DNA from 3 places in the Bradyrhizobium sp. CCBAU 51745 genome. Region 3 is predicted to be linked to each of the others. Evidence: predicted binding sites of a transcription regulator. Region 3 holds the regulator's gene; each other region holds the start of a gene.
What was found. The regulator PhoB, encoded in region 3, activates phosphate uptake and scavenging genes when phosphate is short. The targets are predictions, from matches to a motif close to TGTCATNNANCTGTCAT.
Positions count from the first base shown of each region.

Region 1: a site for PhoB is predicted at 2,151-2,167, ahead of XH98_RS25960 (putative 2-aminoethylphosphonate ABC transporter substrate-binding protein). Genes of this name have one in related genera too.
Region 2: a site for PhoB is predicted at 1,561-1,577, ahead of ugpB (sn-glycerol-3-phosphate ABC transporter substrate-binding protein UgpB). Genes of this name have one in related genera too.

Region 1 is NZ_LBJP01000085.1:56,530-61,422, reverse strand. It holds gene XH98_RS25965 (putative 2-aminoethylphosphonate ABC transporter ATP-binding protein) at 1-992, opposite strand, end outside; gene XH98_RS25960 (putative 2-aminoethylphosphonate ABC transporter substrate-binding protein) at 1,052-2,032, opposite strand; partial or broken gene XH98_RS41230 (REP-associated tyrosine transposase) at 2,367-2,766, opposite strand; gene XH98_RS25950 (alpha/beta fold hydrolase) at 2,844-3,785, shown strand; gene XH98_RS25945 (tautomerase family protein) at 4,080-4,508, opposite strand; partial or broken gene XH98_RS25940 (SDR family NAD(P)-dependent oxidoreductase) at 4,668-4,820, opposite strand.
Region 2 is NZ_LBJP01000084.1:57,296-62,188, forward strand. It holds gene XH98_RS24820 (organic hydroperoxide resistance protein) at 1-46, shown strand, start outside; gene XH98_RS24825 (CaiB/BaiF CoA transferase family protein) at 218-1,414, shown strand; gene ugpB (sn-glycerol-3-phosphate ABC transporter substrate-binding protein UgpB) at 1,631-2,947, shown strand; gene ugpA (sn-glycerol-3-phosphate ABC transporter permease UgpA) at 3,002-3,883, shown strand; gene ugpE (sn-glycerol-3-phosphate ABC transporter permease UgpE) at 3,883-4,731, shown strand; gene XH98_RS24845 (sn-glycerol-3-phosphate import ATP-binding protein UgpC) at 4,738-4,893, shown strand, end outside.
Region 3 is NZ_LBJP01000007.1:431,100-435,992, forward strand. It holds gene XH98_RS09295 (aspartate aminotransferase family protein) at 1-586, opposite strand, end outside; gene XH98_RS09300 (GcrA family cell cycle regulator) at 1,054-1,566, shown strand; gene phoB (phosphate regulon transcriptional regulator PhoB) at 1,659-2,372, opposite strand; gene phoU (phosphate signaling complex protein PhoU) at 2,395-3,111, opposite strand; gene pstB (phosphate ABC transporter ATP-binding protein PstB) at 3,123-3,944, opposite strand; gene pstA (phosphate ABC transporter permease PstA) at 3,941-4,786, opposite strand; gene pstC (phosphate ABC transporter permease subunit PstC) at 4,788-4,893, opposite strand, start outside.

The sequences.
Region 1 (4,893 bases), on a different contig from region 3:
CCAATGAATTCCATCACGCCGACCTGCACCGACAGGCGATTGTCCGCATGCTCGCCGATGTCGCGCACCACCACGTCCTCCGGCCGAAGGCAGACCGTGACGGCCGCGCCCTCGGCGAGCGGCACATCCTCGCCGAAATCGAGCACGGCTCCGCTGACATTGGCGCGCTTGCTGGTGACGAGGCGTCCTTCCAGAAAGTTCATCTTGCCGACGAAGTCGGCGACGAAAGCCGTCGCGGGGCGGCCGTAGATCTCGTCGGGCGTGCCGACCTGCTCGATCCTGCCATGGCTCATCACCACGATCCGGTCGGACATGGTGAGCGCCTCCTCCTGATCGTGGGTCACCATGATCGTCGTCAGCTTGAGGCGCTGCTGCAGGTCGCGGATCTCGCCGCGCAGGCGCGCCCGGACGCGGGCGTCGAGGGCGGACAGCGGTTCGTCCAGCAGCAGCAGGCCGGGCGATAGCGCCAGCGCGCGGGCGAGTGCGACGCGCTGCTGCTGTCCGCCCGAGAGCTGCGCCGGATATTTGCCGGCCTGCTCGGGCAGGCCGACGAGTTCGAGAAGCTCCTTGACCCGTTTGTCGATCGCGATGCGCGGCGTGCCTGCCGAGACAAGGCCGTAGGCGACGTTGTCCTTGATCGTGAGGTTCGGGAACAGCGCGTAGGACTGGAACACGATGCCGAAATCGCGCTTGGCCACCGGCAGCGTCGAGATGTCGAGCCCGCCCTGATAGATCGACCCGGTGGTCTGCACGTCGAGGCCGGAGATGGCGCGGAGCAGCGTGGTCTTGCCGCAGCCGGACGGCCCGAGGAATGAGACGAACTCGCCCGGCATGATGTCGAGATCGACAGTGTCGAGCGCGGTGAACGCGCCGAACTTCTTCGAGAGGTTGCGGATGCGGAGATAGGGCACCGTCGTTGGCGTGCTGTCCATTCTACTGTCCCGCATTGACCGGCGGCGCGCGTGCACCGCCGGGTTCGTTGCTCCGAGCATCCCGGGCGGGATGCTCGGTTCAGTTCGCTCAGTTCGGGGTCTTCAGTTCTTGTTCTTCTTCAATTCTTGGGCTCGGACTTGCCGTCGTAGCGCTTGCTCCACTCCGCCAGGATCTTGTCGCGGTTCTCCGCGGCCCAGGCGAAGTCGTTCTTGATCAGCATCTTGTCGATGTCACCCTGGATGAACTCCATGGAGCTTGCGATGCCCGGCAACGCGACGATGGCGAAGTTCTCGGCGTAGAGCCTGTTGGCCTCCGGCGTCGCCGCCCAGTCGACCAGCTTCTTCGCCGCCTCCACCTCCTTGGTCGTCTTCATGATGCCGATCGCCTCCATGTCCCAGCCGAGGCCTTCCTTGGGCAGGACGATGCTGATCGGCGCGCCGCCCTTCTTGGTCTTGTTGGCGCGATATTCGAACGAGAGGCCGATCGTGTACTCGCCGGCGGCGGCCTGTCGGCACGGCTTGGAGCCGGAATGGGTGTAGGCCGCGATGTTCTTGTGCAGCTCGTCCATGTACTTCCAGCCGCCGTCCCAGCCGAACATCTGAAGCCAGGCGGAGACCATCAGAAACCCGGTCCCCGACGAGGCCGGGTTCGGCATGGCGATCTGTCCCTGGTAGACCGGCTTGGTCAGATCGGCCCAGGACGCAGGCTCCGGCAGGTTCTTCTTGCCCGACTCCACGGTGTTGACGCAGAAGGCGGATGCCCAGACATCCATGCCCACCCATTCCGGCGTGGCGGCTGGATCGCGCATCTTGGCGTCGACCTTGTCGAGACCGACAGGCGCGTAAGGCATCAGCATGCCTTCCTTCTGCAGCAGCATCAGCGAGGTTGCAGCAAGACCCATGACCACGTCGGCCTTGGGGTTTGCTTTCTCTGCAAGGAGTTTTGCGGTGATGATGCCGGTGGAGTCGCGAACCCAGAGGATGTTGATGCCGGGATTGGCCTTCTCGAAGGCGGCCTTGTAGGGCTTGATCTGGTCGGCCTCCAAGGCCGTGTAAACGGTGAGGTCTGCCGCGCGAGCTGTCGTGGCGAGGCAGAACATGGCGGCGATCGACGCAACAGCGCATCGCAGACCGGTTGTCGTGCACAGGTTCATGTCGGGCTCCATCGATGTTGGCCAGGGGCCGGCGCCGTCAGGGCAGGGAACCCGGTATTGTTAGATGACATTCCCGTGACGTGCATGTCGGATTTTGTGCACGGCGCGCCTCGATTGCTGTGTCTCTGCACATCTTGAGTGCAGTATCGCTCAAGTGCACTGCAACTTCGGCACCGGGGAAGCGGTCACCGGGCACCGCCGAGGCCGGCTGCCCCGCGAGACTGCCGGGGTTTTCTGATCGGCGCGGAGCTGGTGGACAGTCCGTCGGACTGATCGCCCGTACCCGGTCGACGAGCCTGTGCTTGACCGGCTTGATATGAACGTAATCAACATGCCGGGCGAAATCGGCTTCGTCGCGAATGGTGTGCTCCCACTGCGTTGCCAGATGCCCGGTTCGCTCTTGGCCGAGCGGCTCTGGGATATCCTTTCATTTCGTGGCAGCCGGCGCAAAAAGGCGAATTTGATCAGCTGCCAGCGCATTGCAAAATCGGCGTCAGCTTCCAAACGGTGTGGAGGTGATCAGGCAACCCCACGATGGCGTCGATCGTGAATGGGTGACGTCGGCGTGTCTCGCGAAACGCCATGCGCAGCAGCTCGACATGATACGTCACTCTCCTGGCCATTCTGAAGCACCTGCCCTTCGAATTGCCCCAGCGCGGATCGTGCGGTTGCTGCCCCAGATGATATTGGTTGCAAGTTGAAACCGCAAGGTATAGGGATATGTGGTTTCAAGATAAAACCACTCCAGGTCACGATGATGATTGAAGCCGACGCCACATTCGCCAGCACATTTCCGTTCGCACCGCATTTCACGAACGCTCCGGGGTTTCAGATGCATTACGTTGACGAAGGGCCGCGCGAAGGTGAAGTTGTGCTGTGCCTGCATGGCGAGCCGACTTGGGGCTATCTGTTTCGCCATCTCATTTCGGCACTGAGCCCAACGCATCGGGTGGTCGTGCCCGATCATATGGGTTTTGGTAAGAGTGAGACCCCGCCGGAGCGCGGCTACTGGCTTCAGGACCACATCGATAATTTGGAGGCGTTGGTCCTTGCACTCGATCTCACCGGTATAACCCTGGTCATGCATGATTTTGGCGGTCCTGTCGGAATGGGGTTCGCCGCCAGGCATCCTCTTCGCATCAGCAGGATCATCTCCGCCAATGGGCCAACGCCGTTCGGTCAGGCCGATCTCTTCGAACGCGTAATGGCGAATGCTGCCGTCTCGCCTTGGTTTCAGTGGATTGCGAAAGCGGAGTCCGAGGGGCGGCTCGAATCCGTGCTCGGCCAACTAGGATTCAACATCTTCAGCACGCTGAAGCTCAACGGCTTTGAAAACAACGCCATCATTTCGGATAGCTTCATCGGCGCCTATGCCGCTCCCTTCGCGCGTCCTCAGGATTGTCTCGGCGCGATCGGCTGGGCGAAGGGGTTCGCCATCGGCTCCCACAAATTCGAGGAACCCGACGCCGCGGCCGTTCGCGCCATTCGAGAAAAGCCAGCATTGGCAATCTGGGGCGAGGCTGATCGCACGCTGAATGCAGAACATTTCCTGCCTCTGTTCGCGGAAATTTTTCCGACTGGGCAAATTACGCGCCTGCCTGCCACCGGGCACTATTGCTTCGAGGATTCCCCAGAAACAGTTGCACGGCTCATCGCGGACTTTCTCAGCCAAACCTGCGTCAGAAGACCAGCGTTATAGATCAATCCGAGGTCCGCCTGGTCGGAGCGCGGTCCCTAGTGCAAGGTTTCGAGAGGGGTGGACACGCGCGGAGCGCCGACCCACTCGATTCATCAAATACTTCCCTCGCGTTTGGCGTGAGTATTGGTAACTCCAACAATGCCCTTTGGGGCCAAGTGATTGCGGCGGCAGGCTTAGCGAAGGCTGGCGTCGTCAACACCGGCGCCACAATCATGCGGCAAAAAATGCCCTCAATTCCGTTTCCGATCTGGCGGTTTCGATCGGACGGGAGATAGCGAGTGTCCGCAGTATCGGTCAGGTTTCGGCATACGCCGAGGGCCTGTTTTCCGTACGCCATTTCAATTCCGCCGACGTGCCAGGCAACGGAGGCTTAAAGCCGTTTATCATCCACAATTCGAAAGGCGTATCATCTACGTGCAGCTCCCAGCGATAGCCGCGTCCAGCGACATAAGGCTCGAGCACGCGAGCACATCCCTGCAAGAACTGCTGCTGCATTTTGGGATCATCGATCGATCGGGCGATATGGTCCACTGTGACTCTCACGAAGTCATTCGCAGGCTCGCCGCCAATATAGAGTCCTCCCTTCGGAATTTTGTGAAAGAACACATTAACATAGAAGCGAGGCAGAAAGCTTTCGTAGATGGCGGTGATCTTCTGTGACAGCTGCTGCTTATCAGAATCGGTGAATACATTTTCGGGGTGATAGATCTGCCACATCGGCATTTTCGGTCTCCTTTTTAAATTGCTGCTCTGCTTGATCGGCTAACTGGCTGGCGTACCGGGGCGCGCGCTAGCCGGCTCCGCAAGGCGCCGCCACAAGACCGGAGTGGGCACCTTCGAAACGCCCATGCCGTTTCGTCTTGAAGATTCGGGAAGGTTTCGGCCGTGCTCGCCAGAGAGTCGCTTGGCAAGCGCCTCCAGCCGATCAAATTGCCGTGCAACCAGCACGAGATCACATCCACGTGCTGCCAATCGGTCCGCACGGACAGCACCGATACCTGAAGATGCGCCTGTGACGAGGGTCGTCCCCTTGATCGCCCGTTGCGCTGATTCATCGAGAGCCCCTCTGTATGCTCACTCTCCTTATGCAACTACAATAATAAGAGTT
Region 2 (4,893 bases), on a different contig from region 3:
CAACGCGACGCGCGGCAATGTCGACGTTCGCTTGACGGTCGTCTGATCCGGACGGTGAAATGGCTGGCCCGGGATCCCTCTCGGGCCGGCCGCTTCCGCGAGATTTCCCACGCTGCGGGATTGCGCGGCGACGCATACGCCCCCACGCGACAGGCCATTGCTGGCGCGTTCGAACCTCGCTAGGCCTGTGATCAATATCGACACAGGGAAGCAAGGCATGACTGACACAGGCGCAATGAGCGGACTTCGCGTCATCGATCTCACGCGCGTGCTTGGTGGCCCCTATTGCACCCAGATCCTCGCCGACCACGGCGCCGACGTGATCAAGGTCGAGCCGCCCGCGGGCGACGAGGTGCGCGACTGGGGTCCTCCCTTCCACGACGACGACGCGGCCTATTTCATCGGCATCAACAGAAACAAGCGCTCGATCGGTCTCGACCTCGCCTCCGAAGGCGGCCGCCTCGTGCTGATGAAGATGCTGGAGACGGCCGACGTCCTGATCGAGAATTTCAAGCCGGGCACGCTGGAGAAATGGGGCATCGGCAACGATGTGCTCGCCCAGAAATTTCCGCGCCTCGTGCATTGCCGGATCTGCGGCTTCGGCGCCGACGGCCCGCGCGGCGGCAATCCCGGCTATGACGCCATCATCCAGGCCATGACCGGAATGATCGCGGCGACCGGATCGCCCGAGAGCGGCCCGATGCGGATCGGCGTGCCCTTGGTCGACATCACCACAGGCCTTTACGCCGCGATCGGCATCCTGATGGCGCTGTCCGAGCGGCAACGCTCCGGCAAGGGCCAGTTCCTCGAGACGACGCTGTACGAGACCGGCCTTGCCATCATGCATCCGCACACCGCGAATTATTTCATGCATGGCAGCCCGCCTGGCCTCACCGGCAACGAGCACCCGAACCTCGTGCCGTACGCGATCTTCCCGACCAAGACCGACAACATCTTCATCGGCGTCGGCAATGACGGCACCTTCCGCAAGCTCGCCAAGGAGATCGGCAAGCCCGAGCTCGGCACCGACCCGCGCTTTGCCCGCAACAAGGACCGCATCGCCAATCGCGAGGCGCTGCGCGCCGAGCTCGCCGCGGTGTTCAGCCAGCACGAGGCCGAGCCGCTATGCAATCGCCTGCTCGCCGCGGGCCTGCCCGCAGGCCCCGTGCAGAAGATCGACCAGGCGCTGACCAATCCGCACACTGTCGCCCGCGGCGATGTCATCGAGAAGGACTGGTACAAGGGCGTGGCTTCGCCGATCCGGCTCGATCGCAGTAAGCCGAGCCTGCGCCGGCTGCCGCCGAAGTTCAGCCAGCACTCCCAGGAGGTGCTGGGCGAGTTCGGCTACTCAAGGTCGGAAATCGACGCGATGGTCGAGAGCGGCGTGGTCTGCGGGCCCGAGCGCAAGCGCTAGGCCCAACTGCCGCATCCGATGCGTGATGCCGCAGTGCGGCGCGGGCATTGGTGTGCACCGCGAACGCCGGCCGTTGCGCGGCGCGTTCGCCTATTTGACGACTTCCCTTTTCCGGCGCTTGCCGCTTTCGTTTCGGCCGCTTACACAGTCATGTGAACGTCATATGGCGCTGCTAGCGCAAGCGCTTCTTTATTGACGGCTGAGGGAGGTTTCTTGATGGCTCTTCGATTTTTTGGGGCGGCTGCCGCTGTCGCAATGGCAGTCGGCATGACGGCTTCGCCGGCGCTGGCCGTGACTGAAATCCAGTGGTGGCACGCGATGACCGGCGCGAACAACGACGTCATCGTCAAGCTCGCCAACGACTTCAACGCGGCGCAGAGCGACTACAAGGTCATCCCGACCTACAAGGGCAGCTATCCCGACACCATGAACGCCGGCATCGCCGCGTTCCGCGCCGGCAATGCGCCGCATATCATGCAAGTGTTCGAGGTCGGCACCGCGACCATGATGGCCGCGACCGGCGCCGTGAAGCCGGTCTACAAGCTGATGGCCGACGCCGGCGAGAAGTTCGATCCGAAGGCCTATCTGTCCGCGATCACCGGCTACTACTCGACCTCGAAGGGCGAGATGCTGTCCTTCCCATTCAACTCGTCGTCGACAGTCATGTGGGTCAATCTCGACGAGCTGAAGAAGGTCAATGCCGAGATCCCGAAGACCTGGCCCGAAGTGTTCGAGGTCGCCAAGAAGCTGCACGACAACGGCCATCCGACCTGCGGCTTCTCCAACTCCTGGGTCACCTGGGTCAATCTCGAGCAGCTCTCCGCCTGGCACAACGTGCCGCTCGCCAGCAAGGCGAACGGCCTCGACGGCTTCGACACCAAGCTCGAGTTCAACGCACCGCTGCAGGAGAAGCATCTCGAGAAACTGGTCGAGCTGCAGAAGGACAAGACCTACGACTACGCCGGCCGCACCAACCAGGGCGAAGGCCGCTTCACCTCGGGCGAGTGCGCGATCTACCTGACCTCGTCGGCCTTCTTCGGCAACGTCAAGGCGCAGGCCAAGTTCAACTTCACCGCCGTGCCGATGCCTTACTATCCCGACGTCAAGGGCGCGCCGCAGAACTCGATCATCGGCGGTGCCTCGCTCTGGGTGATGGGCGGCAAGTCGGCCGACGAGTACAAGGGCGTCGCGAAATTCCTGACCTTCCTGTCGGACACCGATCGCCAGGTCTACATCCACAAGGCCTCGGGCTATCTGCCGATCACCAAGGCCGCCTACGAGAAGGCCAAGGCCGAGGGCTTCTACAAGGATCAGCCCTATCTCGAGACCCCGCTGCTCGAGCTGACCAACAAGGAGCCGACCGAGAATTCGCGCGGCCTGCGCCTCGGCAACATGGTCCAGCTGCGTGACGTCTGGGCGGAAGAGATCGAGCAGGCGCTCGCCGGCAAGAAGACCGCCAAGCAGGCGCTCGACGCCTCGGTCGAGCGCGGCAACACCATGCTGCGCCAGTTCGAAAAGACCGCCGTAAAATAAGGCGAAGGCGCCGGCGGGCCGCATCGATCAGCGGCCCGCCCGCGCTACCCCATCATGCAAAAGCAAGCGATTTTCCAATCAAAGCTGCTGCCTTACGCGCTGGTTGCCCCGCAACTCGCGATCGTCCTGGTTTTCTTCTACTGGCCGGCCTTGCAGGCCGTGATCCAGTCGTTCCTGCTCCAGGACGCTTTCGGCCTCTCGACGAGCTTCGTCTGGTTCGAGAATTATTTCGAGCTGTTCAGTGAGCCCGCCTATTTCGAGACTGTCGTCCGCACCTTCTTCTTCTCGTTCGCGATCGCGGCGTCCTCGCTCTCCGTGGCGTTGCTGCTTGCGGTGATGGCGGACAAGCCCTTACGCGGCGGCGCGGTGTATCGCACGCTGCTGATCTGGCCCTATGCGGTGGCGCCGCCGGTGGTCGGCGTGCTCTGGGTGTTCATGCTGCATCCCTCGCTCGGCGTGCTCTCGCGCTATTTGCGCGCCGCCGGCATTGAATGGAATCCGCTGCTCGACGGCAACCAGGCCGCGACACTCGTCATCCTCGCCGCCGCCTGGAAGCAGATCTCCTATAATTTCCTGTTCTTCCTCGCAGGGCTCGCGGCGATTCCGAAAAGCGTGCTCGAGGCCGCCGCGATCGACGGCGCGCGCCCGATGCGGCGGTTCTGGACCGTGACCTTCCCGCTGCTGTCGCCGACCATCTTCTTCCTCCTGGTCGTCAACATCGTCTACGCCTTCTTCGACACCTTCGGCATCATCGACACCATGACGCGCGGTGGCCCCGGCACCTCGACGGTCACGCTGGTCTACAAGGTCTATAATGACGGCCTGATCGGCGGAAATCTCGGCAGCTCGGCGGCGCAATCGGTGATCCTGATGATCATGGTGATCGTGCTCACCGGAATCCAGTTCCGCTTCGTCGAACGCAAGGTGACCTACTGATGGTCGAGCAAGAGGGCTTCAGGCGTTACGTCGCCCACATCATCCTCTGGATCGGGATCGCGATCGTCGCCTTTCCGGTCTACGTGGCCTTTGTCGCGTCGACCCAGGACAACGCGTTGATTGCCAACGGCCAGATGTCGCTGCTCCCGGGCGGCCATTTCTTGGAGGTCTATTACCAGACGATTTTCGTCGGCACGAGCGGCACGACCCGCGAGCCCGTCGGCAACATGATGTTCAATTCGCTGGTGATGGCGCTGGCGATCGCGATCGGCAAGATCGCGATCTCGATCATCTCCGCCTATGCGATCGTGTATTTCCGCTTTCCGTTCCGGATGCCGATCTTCTGGATCATCTTCATCACCCTGATGCTGCCGGTCGAGGTGCGCATCTATCCGACCTACAAGATCGTCGCCGACCTGCACATGCTCGACAGCTATGCGGGCCTGGCGCTGCCGCTGATCGCATCGGCGACGGCGACGCTGTTGTTTCGCCAGTTCTTCATGACCGTGCCGGATGAATTGCTGGAGGCCTCGCGCATCGACGGCGCCGGTCCCTTGCGCTTCTTCTGGGATACGCTGCTGCCGCTGTCGCGCACCAACATGGCGGCGCTGTTCGTGATCCTCTTCATTCTCGGCTGGAATCAATATCTCTGGCCGCTGCTCATCACCACGCGCGACGACATGCAGACCATCCAGATCGGCATCCGCAAGATGATGACCACCAACGATGCGCTGACCGAATGGCCGATCGTGATGGCGACGGCCGTGCTGGCCATGCTGCCGCCGGTGTTCGTCGTCGTCGCCATGCAGAAATTGTTCGTGCGCGGCCTGGTCGAGACGGAGAAGTAAAGAGAGATGGCCAACGTCACCCTGCGCAACGTCCGCAAGACCTACAGCGGCGGCTTCGAGGCCATCAAGGGCGTCAACGTCGATGTCGGCGACGGCCAGTTCTGCGTGCTGGTCGGCCCCTCCGGCTGCGGCAAGTCCACGCTGCTCCGCATGGTCGCCGGC
Region 3 (4,893 bases):
CCGGACGCACACCGCCCTCGCCCTGGATCGGCTCGATCAGGATGCCGGCGGTATGCGGGCCGATCGCCTTCTTCACGGCCTCGATGTCGCCATGCGGGATCTGGTCGAAGCCGTCCATCGGCGGACCGAAGCCTTCGAGATATTTTGCCGATCCCGTCGCGGCCAGCGTCGCGAGCGTGCGGCCGTGGAAGGCGCCCTCGAAGGTGATGATGCGATAGCGCTCCGGATGGCCCTTGGAGAAGTGATGATGGCGGACCAGCTTGATCACGCCCTCCAGCGCCTCGGCGCCGGAATTACAGAAGAACACGAAGTCGGCAAAGCTCTCATTGCAAAGACGCGCAGCGAGCTTCTCGCCGTCAGGGCTCTGGAACAGGTTCGACATGTGCCAGAGTTTCGTGGCCTGCTCCTGCAGCGCCTTGACCAGCGCCGGATGGGCATGGCCGAGTGCGTTGACCGCGACGCCCGAGGTGAAATCGAGATAGCGATCGCCATTGGTTGCGATCAACCAGACGCCTTCACCGCGCTCAAAACCGATATCGGCCCTGGCGAAAACGGGGAGCAAATGCGGCGCTGCGCTGTTGGTCATGACGATCTCTTTGGTGGTCACTTCGGATGTTTCGGACGGCCTGAACACGCATGGCGCAGCGCGTCATTTGGCCCGGAAAACGAAACGTGCCGCCTTTTAAGGGCGGCACGTGCGACTATCTTATGCTTGGCAATACGGGTGTCAATGCCGCCCGGAAAGCCTCGCGAAACGCTGAATCCGTAGTCTTGCGGTGGCGATTTTGCGGGATTTTCGCCACGGAACATGTGGAAGCGAGTCGGCGGACTCTTGCGCGTGAGTCACGGCATATTGTAGCGTTTGGCTTGTCAGATACGACATCTCGTGCAGCGGTTCTGATCCCAAAAGTCCTCATGTACCGGCGTAAACGTTCGGGCGCATCTGGCGCGCCCGGCGAGCCTTAAGGGATTCTGGCGGCACGGGTTTTTCGAAGCTTAGGCATTCGTCGTGAGGCCCCACAGATGGCTGGCGCCGGCGAAGGAAAGGATGCAATGACGGTTTTGACCTGGTCAGATGATCGCGTCGAGCAGCTGAAAAAGCTCTGGGAGGCCGGACTTTCGGCCAGCCAGATCGCCGCTGAGCTTGGAAACGTGACCCGCAACGCCGTAATCGGCAAGGTGCACAGGCTCGGCCTGTCCGGCCGCGCCAAGAGCCCCTCATCAGCAGCTCCGCGGCCGCGCAAGGCGCGTCCCGCACAGCACATGATGCGGGTGAGCCGCCCCATCGCGCGCGGCAACACCGCGCTGGCGCAGGCTTTCGAGATCGAGGTCGAGGCTGAACCTGTTACCTACGACAACGTTGTGCCGATGAGCCAGCGGCTCTCGTTGCTCGAATTGAACGAGGCTACCTGCCACTGGCCGGTCGGCGATCCCTCAAGCCCGGATTTCTTCTTCTGCGGCGGCAAGGCGCTCTCCGGCCTGCCCTACTGCGCCCAGCACTCGCGCGTGGCGTATCAGCCGGCGGCGGATCGCCGGCGGGCGCCGGCGAAGCCGGGCACGCGCTGAGTACTTGGTTCAGACGACATCGTCGCGGTACAGGCCGGGACGAAAAAAAGCGCGCCACCTGGCGCGCTTTTTTTTGTTTGCTGGCGGGCAGCTTAGCTTGAGGTCTGCTCAGCCTTCGCGAAGCGATCGTCGAGCGCGTAGCCCGCGCCGCGGACGGTGCGGATCGGGTCCTGCTCGCGGCCGAGATTGAGCAGCTTGCGCAGGCGGCCGATATGCACATCGACGGTGCGTTCGTCGATATAGATGTCGCGGCCCCAGACGCTGTCGAGCAACTGCTCGCGCGAGAACACCCGGCCGGGATGCTCCAGGAAGAACTCCAGCAGGCGATATTCGGTCGGTCCGAGATCGATCGGCCGGCCCGAGCGCGCCACGCGGCGCTTCTCGCGATCGAGCTCGATGTCGCCGAAGGCGAGCACGGTCGCGAGCCGCTCGGGGCTGGCGCGCCGCAGCAGGCCCTTCACCCGCGCGAGCAGCTCGGGCACCGAGAACGGCTTGACGATGTAATCGTCGGCGCCTGTGGCAAGGCCCCTGACACGCTCGCTCTCCTCGCCGCGCGCGGTGAGCATGATGATCGGCAGCTGCTTGGTGTCGGATCGCGTCCGCAACCGGCGGCACAGCTCGATCCCGGACAGGCCCGGCAACATCCAGTCGAGCACGATCAGATCGGGGATGTGCTCCTTGAGGCGGGTGTCGGCGTCGTCGCCGCGCATCACCGTCTCCACGTCATAGCCGTCGCCTTCGAGGTTGTAGCGGAGAAGCTCGGTCAGAGCTTCCTCGTCCTCAACCACCATAATGCGTGCGCCCATGGGCTCGTCGCTCCTTGCGTAATCAGGTGTTCGGGACCGTCGTGGCGAACGTCGTCATGTCGCCCTTCGGCCGCTTGTCGGTGATGGCCTGGCCTTCGATCATGTAGAACACGGTCTCGGCGATGTTGGTGGCGTGGTCGCCGATCCGCTCGATGTTCTTGGCGCAGAACATCAGATGGATGCAGAACGAGATGTTGCGCGGATCCTCCATCATGTAGGTTAGGAGCTCGCGGAACAGCGAGGTGCAGATGGCATCGACTTCCTCGTCGCCCTTCCACACCGCCATCGCTGCCGGCAGATCGTGCGCGGCATAGGCGTCCAGCACCGACTTGACCTGCTGCTGCACGAGGTCGGTCATGTGCTCGAGGCCGCGGAACAGCTTGAGCGGATGGAAATCCGTCTCCAGCGCCGCGACGCGCTTGCCCATGTTCTTGGCGAGGTCGCCGATGCGCTCGAGGTCGGTCGCAACCCGCATGGCGCCGACGATTTCGCGCAAGTCCACCGCCATCGGCTGGCGGCGCGCGATGGTCAGCACGGCGCGCTCCTCGATCTTCTTCTGCAGCGCGTCGAGCTCGGCATCGATGGTGACGACGCGCTGGCCCAGCGCGACGTCGCGGCGGATCAGCGCATCGACGGAATCGACGATCATGCGCTCGGCGATGCCGCCCATCTCGGCGACCAGGCGGGTGAGCTCCTGAAGGTCGGTGTCGAAGGCTTTTGCGGTATGTTCGGAAGCCATGTCCTGTCTCCTCAGCCGAACCGGCCGGTGATGTAATCCTGCGTGCGCCGGTCCGACGGCGACGTGAAGATCTTGCTGGTGTCGTCGAACTCGATCAGCTCGCCGAGATACATGAAGGCGGTCTTGTCGGAGACGCGGGCCGCCTGCTGCATGTTGTGGGTGACGATCGCGATGGTGTAGTTCTCGGACAGTTCCTGGATCAGCTCCTCGACCTTGGCGGTCGAGATCGGATCGAGCGCCGAGCAGGGTTCGTCGAACAGGATCACTTCAGGCCGCACCGCGACGGTGCGGGCGATGCAGAGGCGCTGCTGCTGGCCGCCCGAGAGCGACAGGCCGGAGGCGTTGAGCTTGTCCTTGACCTCGTTCCACAGCGCGCCGCCGCGCAGCGCCTTCTCGACGCGGTCGTCCATCTCGGACTTCGAGATCTTCTCATAGAGGCGGATGCCGAAGGCGATGTTCTCGTAGATCGTCATCGGGAACGGCGTCGGCTTCTGGAACACCATGCCGACGCGGGCGCGCAGCAGGTTGAGATCCAGCTTGGGGTCGAGGATGTTGGTCTGGTCCAGCATCAGCTGACCGGTGACGCGTTGGCCCGGATAGAGGTCATACATCCGGTTGAAGATGCGCAACAGGGTCGACTTGCCGCAACCGGACGGGCCGATGAAGGCGGTGACGCGGTTGGTGCCGAGCGTCAGATTGATGTTCTTCAACGCCTGGTGCTCGCCGTAATAGAAGTTGAGGTTGCGCACCGTCACCTTGGCCGGAGCTTCCGGCAGCGGCTGCTGCGAGGCGAGGTGCGCGTTGGAGCTCACGGATACGGACAAGTCGGTCATTTTGCGGTCCTCTCGGCACCGAGGATGCGGGCGCCAATGTTCAGGGCAAGCACGGTGAGCGTGATCAACAGCGCACCGCTCCAGGCGAGCTGCTTCCAATAGGCGTAAGGGCTCTGGACGAAATTGTTGATGGTGACGGGCAGGTTCGCCATGGTCTTGTTCAGGCCGAGGCTGAAGAACTGGTTCGACAGCGCGGTGAAGAGCAGCGGCGCGGTTTCGCCGGCGACGCGGGCGGTGGCGAGCAGCACGCCGGTGATGAGGCCGGAGCGGGCCGCACGATAGGCGATCCGCTTGATCACCAGCGAGCGCGGCAGGCCGAGCGCGGAGGCGGCCTCGCGCAGCGCGTTCGGCACCAGCAGCAGCATGTCCTCGGTCGTGCGCAGCACCACCGGGATCACGATGACGGCGAGCGCGAGCGAGCCTGCGATCGCCGAGAAGCCGCGCATCGGCACCACCACCGCGCCGTAGATGAACAGGCCGATGATGATCGAGGGCGCCGACAGCAGGATGTCGTTGATGAAGCGGATCACCGAGGTCAGCTTGTCGTTACGGCCGTACTCGGCGAGATAGGTGCCGGCGAACAGGCCGAGCGGCGCGCCGATGCCGACGCCGATCACGGTCATGATCAGTGAGCCGACGATGGCGTTGCGCAGGCCGCCTTCGGTCGAGCCCGGCGGCGGGGTATCGGCGACGAACAGGTCGAGGTTGAGGCCGGCAATGCCGTTGTAGAGCAGCGTGAGCAGGATCAGCGCGAGCCAGGTGACGCCGACGGCGGCGGCGCCAACGCAGAGCCCTCGGACGATGATGTCCTTGCGGCGGCGGCGTACATAGATCGGGTTCATGTTACTTCCCCGCCTTCGTTTCCAGACGCAGCAGCATCAGCCGGGCGGCGGCGAGCACGAAGAACGTCAGCACGAACAGCAACAGGCCGAGCAGGATCAGGCCGGAC